Regions from separate parts of the Apibacter sp. B2912 genome, predicted to be linked through region 1. Evidence: riboswitches for the same ligand, from Rfam matches in the RefSeq annotation. Region 1 holds a riboswitch; the other holds the start of a gene.
The links. A riboswitch is a leader RNA that binds a small molecule or an ion and turns the genes downstream of it on or off. The one in region 1 is predicted to bind cobalamin.
Positions count from the first base shown of each region.

Region 1 (5,392 bases):
GTATTCTATGTAAGTTCTTACCGACTTCAATATCGTTAATTTTTGTAAAACTGTTCATGTCAATTACAGAAACCGTTGTGTCATAATCCGGAGAATAATAACCTCCTGAATTAGCAACATAAAGCTTATTATTTACAATAGTCATTTCTTCCGGATTGCGTCCGACAGTAACTTCATTTACAATGGTGCCGTTAGCAATATCAACTTTGGCAACATATCCTTGTCCGTTGGGAGTAGAACCGGCATATGAAGACACATACGCATAGTCGCCGTTAAATGTAATGTATCTGCAATTTGGAATTGTTATTTTTCCTATATGCTTGGCTGTTTTAGCATCCATAATTTCAACATAATTGGAACCGTTGATTAAGGCATACATTTTATCCTTATAAATTTTTAAATCATTACCGGTATCGCCCAATCCACCTTGATCAGGGTTGATTTTAGTAAAATAGTTATTAAAAAAATCAGCTGTATCATAATCAAAATAGGATAGAGAAGAGTTGTTTTGTTGATAATTACCTTCATTCAAAATATATAACCCTTTTTTGGCATCCGGTTGGGATATAATGTTTGAATCATCTTCATACCATGAATCGTCATTACTACAAGAAACAATAAACCCTGTAATAATTATTAAAATTGGTACTAAAAATTTCCTTGCTACCATAGTTTCTAGTTTTTTCATATGTTTAATTTAATGATGATCGTATAGTTTCTACCCGGCATGGGATAATTGGCTACAATGTCGTAATATTTATTAAAAATATTATTGATTTGTAAAGATGCTTTGCATTTGATATGAGTAAAAATTAATTCTCTTGAAAGTTGTATATCATGAGTATACCAAGCTTTTACATGATTTTCAGAAGTATTAGAAGGAGAATTGTACCGTTCTCCCGTATACATAAAGCTGTAATTTAGATTCCAATCTCTGTAAGCAGCCTCTAGAGTAAGTGTCCCACTGTGCCAAGGTATATAAGGAAGTTGATTTTTATAATTTAAAATAGGAGAAGATAAATTTTGTGCATCTTCATACGTATAGGTTATAAAGGTTGAAACTAAAACGTTTTTTATTACTATTGAAGTCTTAGAAGATAAGTCTAACCCTTTTATACGTGCTTTACCAAAATTTAACATGGTCCAACGAAATTGTTGTCCTTTAGGATAAGCTATGATTTTATCTTTGACCGTATTATAATAGGCATCAATAGTAAAATCAAAATGAGTAAAACTACCGGAAGTAAAGTTTTTATTTATACGAATACCTGCATCGAACTGATTAGTATATTCCGGTTTTAAATTTGAATTTCCAAAATCCGTATAGTATAAATCATTAAATGTTGGCATTCTAAAAATTCTCTTGTAAAAACCATGAATGCTAATATCTTTAGAATGTAAAGGTTGGTAATTTAAGAAAACAGCGGGGGTAAATTCATTTTTGTCTGAAGCTGTACCCATGCTGTTCATGTGTTTCGTTTTATCTTGCACAAATGTACCTAAAACACTTGTTTGAATTTTAAGTTTATCCCAATGAAAAGCTGTAGCTAAAGCGATCATTTCTGTATTTCTCGAAGGAGAAGCAAAATTTTTTAAATCGGCATTCATTCCGTTATGTTGGTAATCTGCAGATAAAGAAATATCCCAAAAAGAAAATAAAGTAACCAGTTGTGAGGATGAAATATATAGTTCATCTTGCTTATAAGTATTGTTAATACGGTTGGAAAATTTATTTCCCCAAATTGAGTCATTAAAAACTTCTAAATTTTTATAATGGGTAAAATCATGAGCATATTTAGCGTTTAATGCTATTCTGTATTTTGTGCTGATTATTTTTTCAAAAGATCCCTGCAAAAATAAATTACGATCCCATTGTTGAGCAAACTGATACCTTTTATACGAATTTTTTAAAACGGCACCGGGTATTCCTCTGCTTGAATCATAATAATATCCTTTCAGATTCCATTTACCATGAGGTAGGATGCCAAATAAATTTCCTTCTGTTCGAAAAGCACTTATGTTACCATTTTGTCTTACAGCGATAGTATCCCAATTACCTTTCTTTTGTTGAAATTTATATTTTCCATCTGAATTAATATATTCCATAGTAAGAGAAGATGAAATTAATGAGGATAATTTTTGTTCCCATAGGAGGGATGTGTTAATTAAATGAAATGATCCGGAACGATAAGTAGCGCCTATATTAGTTTTTTTTTCACCCGTAAAAACAGGGCGTTTGGTGGTTAAATAGATACTTCCGGCAGAGCCGAAATCTTTAGCGGGTTGGAATATTTGACTTTTTTGTCCGTTGTATACTGATATTGATTCTAAATTATCCATGGAAAATTTTCCTAAATCAACCATTCCGTTTTGAGCATTTCCTATGGCTATTCCATCATAAAATACACCTACGTGTTCGCTTCCCATTCCTCGAATGTTAACTGTTTTCATTCCTCCTACACCTCCATAATCTTTAAGTTGAATTCCTGAAAATAATCGTACGGCATCAGCTACCGAAGAGCTGTTTCGATTTTCTAATTCTTTTCCTTTCAATTCTTGGAAAGGAATTATTCCTTTATCATTTCTTTTTCCCGTTGCCAGTATTTCCTGTAATTCTGTTACAGTAATGCTGTCTTTTTTTTCTTGGGAATAAGATAATGGACTCATCAGGCTTAATAAAAAAGCAAATACACTATATTTATGATTGATGTTCATCATCATGGAGTCGAATATCTTAAATTACAGATATAGTAAACTAGTTTCCGGAAAAGTAAACAGGAAAAGTGAATATGAAATGCTTTTAATGTTTCAGCCTTGTTCCACGAAAGCTTGTAAAACTATAGTTAAATTTGGCAGGTATTCTGACTTACTTCATTTTAAGAACCTTCCCAAGAAAGAAACTCCTCAGTGGTATATCTCTTAAAACGTACTAGAAGATTACAGCAGCGGGCCTGTTTCGGATTTTCACCGAATTCCCTTTTAAGATTGCCTATTTACCGGTAAATAGCAATCACCAAATTTAGGCAAATATAAATAAATATTTTTAGGGCATCCGTATTGATTATTTGGGTAGTATCAATTAATTCTAAAAAAAGATCAATTTTTTAAACGAACTATAGTAAGTTGAATTAAAAAATCATTAGATTTGAATGATGAACGTACAACTTCCTGAAAAATTATATTATTCCATAGGTGAAGTAGCACAGGCTTTTAATGTTAATACTTCACTTATAAGGTTTTGGGAAAAAGAATTTGATAGTATTTCACCCAAAAAGAATAAAAAAGGAGACCGTTTTTTTACCCCAAAAGATATTGAAAATTTTAAAATAATTTTTCATTTAGTAAAAGAAAAAGGATATACCTTAGAAGGAGCAAAAGTTGTTTTACAATCACAAAAAAATTTATCCAAAAAAGTTGAAATCATTACTCGTTTAGAGTTGGTGAAGGCAGAATTAATTAAGTTAAAAGAATTATTAGACGAATAAAAATTTAAATAAAGACAATATGAAATTACCTAAGTTTTTAATGGCAGACAATTCGGATTTTCCTGAAGATTTATTTGTTGTGCATACAGAGTTTCCTAGATTTATATTAAATGTAGAAGAAGAAGAGGTTGAATGGTTCGACGATTTGGAAGGAGAAGAAGAAGAGGTAGCTAATGAAGTAAATTCATTGATTCAACAAGCATTTGATTTTTGCGATGCAGAAATCGAAAAATACGAAAATGATGAGGAGGAGTAATGACTTCTTAGATTTATTTATGATATTAAAAAAAGTAAGCAGTTAAATCACTGCTTATTTTTTTATAATTTATCTATTTTGTTTTAATCATCAATTTCACAACCTTGAATTCGATATTGATGTTTAAATTTTTCTGCCCATTTTTTCCATTCTTCCGGTTTTATTTTTTGATTATTATCATTTTTCAAAAATGATAGGATGTAATCTTCTGAAAAATCCTTAGGAAAGTTTTGCATGGGATCAAATTCATCATTATACCATTTTTCATTGATTAGATAGTTATATTTATTTACATCGAAATTAAATCCATATTTATGATAAGAATTAGTTGCCGATGAAGTGAAAGTTGTTTTCATAACCTCCTCATTCATTTGAGCGATTAGATTTTTATTATGTTTATTTTTTCTAAAATACATTGCTGCATTTAACAATTGTTTTTTTTCATTAACACCATCTATATCATACCATATTTTAAGCCAATACTCTTTTTTATACATTCCCATAAGAATTGAATTAAGTATCCAATATTTTGCTCTAGTACTATTATTTGCTAATTTTAATCTATATAATATACTGTAAAATTTATATTTATTATAAAAAAAAGATTTCATAATAAAATAGGGTGCCGTTATAAGTTTTGGACAAATTGAAGATATGTAGGAGTTAATTTTAAATTGTTCAAATTTATGATATTCTATAAAATTATGATTTCCCAACCATCCAAGTCTGAGTAAAGAAATATTTTCTTTATTCATTATTTCATTTAATTCATTTACATTTATTTTTTTAGTAAACCAAACATCCTCTTCAGTAATTATAAAATAAGGAGTTGATTCTTTAACTGAGTTTATCCAAAGTTGAGTAGGAATTTTAAAACCATTTATATCTTTTCCTGAGCTTAAATTTTCTTTAATTGCTTCTTCTTTTTCTTTATAATTTTCAGATTTTATAATTTTAATAAATGGATATTTATTTTTTATTTTGTTTAGATACTTTTCAGGTGTTCCATCATCTAAAACTTTGATAGTATAATCTCCTATAACATATTTCTGAATGCTAGTTAAACATCTATCAAGGTAAAAAGGACGATTGAAAGACTTAATTAATATATCCATGGTTTATAATTTTGAATAAAATTTATATAAAAAAGTAAAAATATATTTATTTTTAGAAAAAAGGAAATAAAGTAAATATTTAATTGAAATAGAATAATTGTTACGATATTTTTTTACTAAAAATTTTAATTGATCTGCATCTTTTCTGTAAAAACAAATTTTCATGGCATATAACAAATCATTTTTATTAATTGGAAAATCTATATCTTCTATATTAATAAATGATTGTGGATTAAACCTATCATAACTGTCTTTACCATTATCTAGACTTTCTCGATAAAATTCACGGGCTTTATTGATAAACAACCATTGTACCAGCCTGTTTTTAGTTTTTGACAGTGAATGATTGGTTTGTCTGTATGAAATTAAAGTATCAGGTATATTTACAATTTTTTTACCTTCTGAAAATAACCGTAAAATGAGATCATAGTCTTCCGTATAAATCATTTTTTCTCGATAAAAAACTTTTTCATTTCTAAACATTATAGAAGAATGATAGAATAAATTGTTTTTGAGAATGTTTCTTTTTAATTCAT
Region 1 is NZ_WINV01000001.1:58,482-63,873, reverse strand. Features, by position in the region: gene GFV01_RS00300 (YncE family protein) at 1-688, opposite strand, end outside; gene GFV01_RS00295 (TonB-dependent receptor) at 685-2,721, opposite strand; cobalamin riboswitch at 2,834-3,033, opposite strand; gene GFV01_RS00290 (MerR family transcriptional regulator) at 3,153-3,485, shown strand; gene GFV01_RS00285 (hypothetical protein) at 3,505-3,741, shown strand; gene GFV01_RS00280 (glycosyltransferase family 2 protein) at 3,825-4,856, opposite strand; gene GFV01_RS00275 (glycosyltransferase family 2 protein) at 4,860-5,392, opposite strand, start outside.

Region 2 (5,392 bases), on a different contig from region 1:
CTGGCATAAGTCATTATATCAATCTTTGCTTTTTTAAATCCTTCTATATTAAATTTTCCTTTTAATACTAAAGGTATAATAGGACCTTCTACTAACCCTCTTAAACGACTATATTTTTTTGTGAGAAAGGCTATTAAATATACAATGAATGTCCAAATAAATAACACTAAAGCAAATTCCATAATAGAAATATTCGGATTATATATAATTCCACCTACCAAGCCCCCTAAGACTATATTCTGAATTAGATCAATTCCGGAAACTTGGTTTAAAATGGTTCTTCCTACTAATTTAATGTAAATTAAAACGGCGATAAATGCTACTACTAATTTTATCGATATAAATATGTTATCATATATATTGAAGCTTCCGAAAACTGCATTTTTTAAATCCATGATATTCTATATTTGTAATTTAGTGTTATATACAAAAATATAAATTAATTTAATATATTAATGTATAATTATTAAAATGTTTCTTATTTTATTTTAAAGAAATATATACATATAAAATTATAATAAAATGAAAATAAGCTGAAAGCATAATGCTTTCAGCTTATTCTTAACACATAAAATGTATAATCAACTTTTGTTTCTTATCCTATTTTAGCTATTTAAAATTAAAATACTACTAAGACAATTATAATTTTGTTTTAATAAATCATTTTTAAGTTTTAATATATCGAACTCTAGAATTTTTTAAATTTTCATTGAATTCTAACCTTTGGTTTAAACGACTTTTAAGACGTTACAATTATATTTAAAAACATTTGTACGTATTATACCGACCGATACAAAAAAGATCGTTTAGTATTGTTTTCGCATTTCTGTTGCTGCTCCTACCATTTCAATTAATGCTTTTTCTGTTTCTTCCCATCCTCTTGTCTTAAGTCCGCAATCCGGGTTAATCCACAATTGCTCTACCGGTATACTTTTAATTGCTTTTTTCAATAAGGAAACCATTTCATTTTTGGACGGTATTCTTGGAGAGTGTATATCATAAACACCCGGACCAATATCGTTAGGGTATTTAAATTCTGAAAAAATGTTTAACAACTTCATATCTGATTTAGAGCATTCTATGGTAATTACATCTGCATCCATATCTGCTATGTTTTGTATGATATCATTAAATTCAGAGTAACACATATGAGTATGAATTTGTGTTTGATCTTTTACCCCACAGGATGCAATTCTAAATGCTTTTATAGCCCACTCTAAATAGGTTTGCCAATCTTTTTTTCGTAACGGCAGCCCTTCTCTTATGGCCGGTTCATCTATTTGAATAATTCGTATTCCTGCTTTTTCCAAGTCTACTACTTCTTCTCTAATGGCTAATGCAATTTGGAAACAGGTATCTTTTCTCGGTTGATCGTCTCGTACAAAACTCCATTGCAATATAGTTACCGGTCCGGTCAACATACCTTTTACATTTTTATTTGTTAAGGATTGTGCATAGGAAGACCATTTCACAGTCATAGGATTAGGCCTGAATATATCGCCATAAATGATGGGTGGTTTCACACAACGGCTTCCATAACTTTGTACCCATCCGTTTTTGGAAAATGCAACTCCTTCTAATTGTTCTCCAAAATATTCCACCATGTCGTTTCGCTCAAACTCCCCGTGAACCAATACATCTATACCTATTTTTTCTTGGAATCGTATTGTTTTTTCAATTTCCTTTTTAATCAGCTCTTCATATTCTAAAGGTGTTATCAATCCTTTTTTTAGTTTAGATCTCCAACTTCTGACTTCGGATGTTTGAGGAAATGAGCCGATCGTAGTTGTTGCAAATAAAGGCAACTGCAAGGCTTCAGATTGTTTTTTCTTTCGTTCTGAAAATATGGAATTTCTTTTATCTTCTACTTTTTCAATATTCCTTATTTTTTCTTTTACTTTTTCGTTATGTATTAAAGCTGATGTTTTTCTGCTGGTTGCAGCCGCTATATTTTCCTGTAATTTTTTTTGTAAATCCGGGGAATCTTCTTTAGACGCAAGCTTTTTTAAGGTTACTACTTCATCGATTTTCTGTTTTGCAAAAGCCAACCAATTTTTAATTTCCGATGAAAGGGCTTTAGTATCTGTTTCCAATTCCAAGTCAACCGGACTATGAAGAAGTGAACAAGAAGGAGCTATTAAAATTCGGTCTTTACCAATCTTGGAAACAGCTTTTTGAATAAGTTTCAAAGATTTTTCGAAATCATTTTTCCATATATTTCTTCCATCAACGATCCCTAAAGAAAGGATAAGTTTTTCCGGAATATTTTCTAAAACTTCATCTAATTGTTCCGGACAACGTGCCAAATCTATATGTAATGCTTGTACGGGTAGATTAAAAGCAAGTGCTAAATTGTCTTTCAATCCGTCAAAATAGGTAGTTAGTATTTTATTTATATAAGGAAATTGTTTATGAATTTCTTTATAGGCATATTGGAAGGATTCTTTCGCTTTTTCATCTAAATCCAAAGCTAAGAAAGGCTCATCAAACTGCACCCATTCAACCCCTTCTGCCTTTAATTTATTTAAGATTTCTATATAGACAGGAAGAATATTTTTTAGTAAATCCAGCTTATTGAAGTTTTCCTCTTTTTCTTTTCCCAACAACAAATAAGATACAGGGCCTATTATAACCGGCTTTGTATGGATTCCCGCATTTTTAGCTTCTAAATATTCATCAATAATTTTTGTTGAAAACAAGGAAAATTTCTGATTACTTTCAAATTCAGGGACAATATAATGATAATTGGTATCAAACCATTTGGTCATTTCCATGGCTTTTATATCAATGCCTTCTTTTTGATGTCCTCTGGCCATGGCAAAATATAAGTCTAATTCTGTATTTGATTTATCCAGTATTACCTTATTATATCTTTTAGGGATAGCTCCGACCATTAGTGACATATCAAGTACCTGATCGTAATAAGAAAAATCATTAGATGGGATCCAATCAATCCCTAATTTTTGTTGAGTTACCCAGTTTCGGTGCCGGATATCTTTACTTGTTATCATCAGTTCTTCGACTGACGCTTTACCTGCCCAATATTTTTCACAGGCTTTTTTAAGTTCTCTGTCACTACCAATACGCGGATAGCCAAGATTGTGTGTTTGCATTTTTATAACTTTTTAAACGATTATATTATAAAAAGCTCTTATTGCTAAACTTCACAATGCTCTCTTTCTTTGTTAAATAAAATCAAATTTCAAAACAATTTTGACTTACAAGTAAACTAATTATTCTAATGATCTTAAAGTTTCTTGTAGCCCAATTATATTTTTTGTGATCTTGCTTTTACTCGCGAAAGCATTGTCAATTAAGAACAGGCAGGTCTCCTGGCTTATAACATTTTATCTACCTTCTCACCGTTTAAATTGGCAATGGTTTTTATTGATAAAATTTTTTAGGTTACTTACAGTTGCGCGTCAGCTCATGATTCACACATGATTCCCTATTAAGTCGTTTTTACACAGCACCTTATTCTTGTTGATAAAGAAATTAAGTAAAGAACTTATATATACAAAGATAAAAAACCTTTGCTTTTATTTCTTTATTAAAATAAATAAAAATTAAAACTTGGTTTTTGTTTTTTATTTTACTACTATTTTATGTTTTTATTAGTATAATTCTTTAAGTTGATCCTTAGAAAATCCTTTAAACTCAGATAAGTTTCCATTTTTAATTTTTAATGCCCATTCAGGATCTGCAAGTAGCGCTCTTCCTACTGCTATTAAATCAAATTCGCCCGCATCTAATCTTCTATTTAATTCGTTAAGAAAATTATCAGAAGCCTCAAAACTTTGTCCTTTGAATGCCCCTAAGAAATCTCCGGTGAGCCCCACAGATCCAACACTTATGGAAGGTTTGCCCGTTATTTTTTTTGCCCATCCTGCAAAATTTAAATCGGAATTTTCAAATTCGGGCTCCCAAAATCTTCGTTGCGAGCAATGAAAAATATCAACTCCGGCATCTGATAACGGTAGTAACCATTCTTCCATTTCTTCCGGTGTCTTTGCCAATTTAGCGGAATAATCATGTAGTTTCCATTGTGATAAGCGTAAAATTATAGGAAAATCTTCTCCTACCGAATTTCGAACCGCTTTTACAACTTCAATGGCAAAACGACTCCTTTCGGCCAGGGTAGCTCCTCCCCATATATCATTTCTTTTATTAAGCTTATCCCAAAAAAATTGATCGATCAAATATCCGTGCGCTCCATGCAATTCCAGAGCATCAAAACCTATTTTTTTGGTTTGGTAAGCTGCTTCTGCAAAAGCCTCGATTGTATTTTCAATATCACTTTCGCTCATTTCTTTTCCGCCTTCTGTTTCCGGATTTAAAAGTCCGGATGGCCCCTCAAAAGGCTCTGATGGTTTCCAGTTTTTATGGGCCGGTATTATTCCCATATGCCAAAGTTGCGGAGCTATTTTACCACCTTTAGCATGAACTTCTTCAACCACCTTTTTCCAACCTTCTAAGGCTTGTTCTCCATAAAATACTGGTATATTGGGGTCATTGGAAGATGCCGCCCTGCGAACAACGGTTCCTTCTGTAATAATTAAGCCCACTTCGGCCTGTGCTCTTCTTTGATAATAATCAGCTATTTGTTTACCGGGTATTCCATCATAAGCAAATGATCGGGTCATAGGCGCCATGACTATCCTGTTTTTTAATGACAGTTTTTTTGATGTAAACGGTTGAAATAATTTATGTACCATTTTAATTTATATCGTAGTTATTATTTAATTTCATATTCTAAACGAATGGTAATGCTTGCTGTTTTTTTCTTGGATGATACATTAAATGCTCCTCCCCAAGAGTAATCATCTTCAGATGAATTTTGAGCAGTTATTTGAAAAACCCCTTGATTGGCATTTTTTAATTTGCCTAATTTACAACCGGCGTTAATTGCTATTTCTTCTGCTCTTTTTTTTGCATCTTTGGTTGCATCTGAAATCATCTGTATTTTTAAATCAGATAATTTAGTATAGTAATATAAAGGCGATCGGGAATAGAGCTCTACTCCGTTATTAATCAATTCTGTAATTTGACGGGAAAGATCTTCTACTTTTCTCACATTTTTAGATTCTATGGTTATGGTTTGATTTAATTCATACCCCGTAAATATATTTTGATTTATTCCTTCATTGTATCTACTATCATATTGTTTACTTATTTCTACTGAGGAAAAAACTATTTCTTTATCGGAAAATCCTTTGGAAATCAGATATTCTCTTACTTTTTTTCTATCTGCATCTAATTCGGCATAAGCTTGTTTTAAATCGAGATTTTTCTTAGAAAAATCGGCTTTCCATACTATTAAATCAGATTCAAAATCTTTTGTGCCTAATCCTTTTACTGTTATTGTATTGGATTGATTTCTTTTTTGGTAAGA
Region 2 is NZ_WINV01000003.1:101,158-106,549, reverse strand. Features, by position in the region: gene GFV01_RS06595 (DUF421 domain-containing protein) at 1-395, opposite strand, end outside; gene metE (5-methyltetrahydropteroyltriglutamate--homocysteine S-methyltransferase) at 807-3,113, opposite strand; cobalamin riboswitch at 3,305-3,492, opposite strand; gene GFV01_RS06585 (NADH:flavin oxidoreductase) at 3,615-4,715, opposite strand; gene GFV01_RS06580 (SIMPL domain-containing protein) at 4,736-5,392, opposite strand, start outside.
Region 2: linked by a shared signal. The riboswitch ahead of metE (5-methyltetrahydropteroyltriglutamate--homocysteine S-methyltransferase) and the one ahead of GFV01_RS00295 (TonB-dependent receptor) in region 1 are both predicted to bind cobalamin.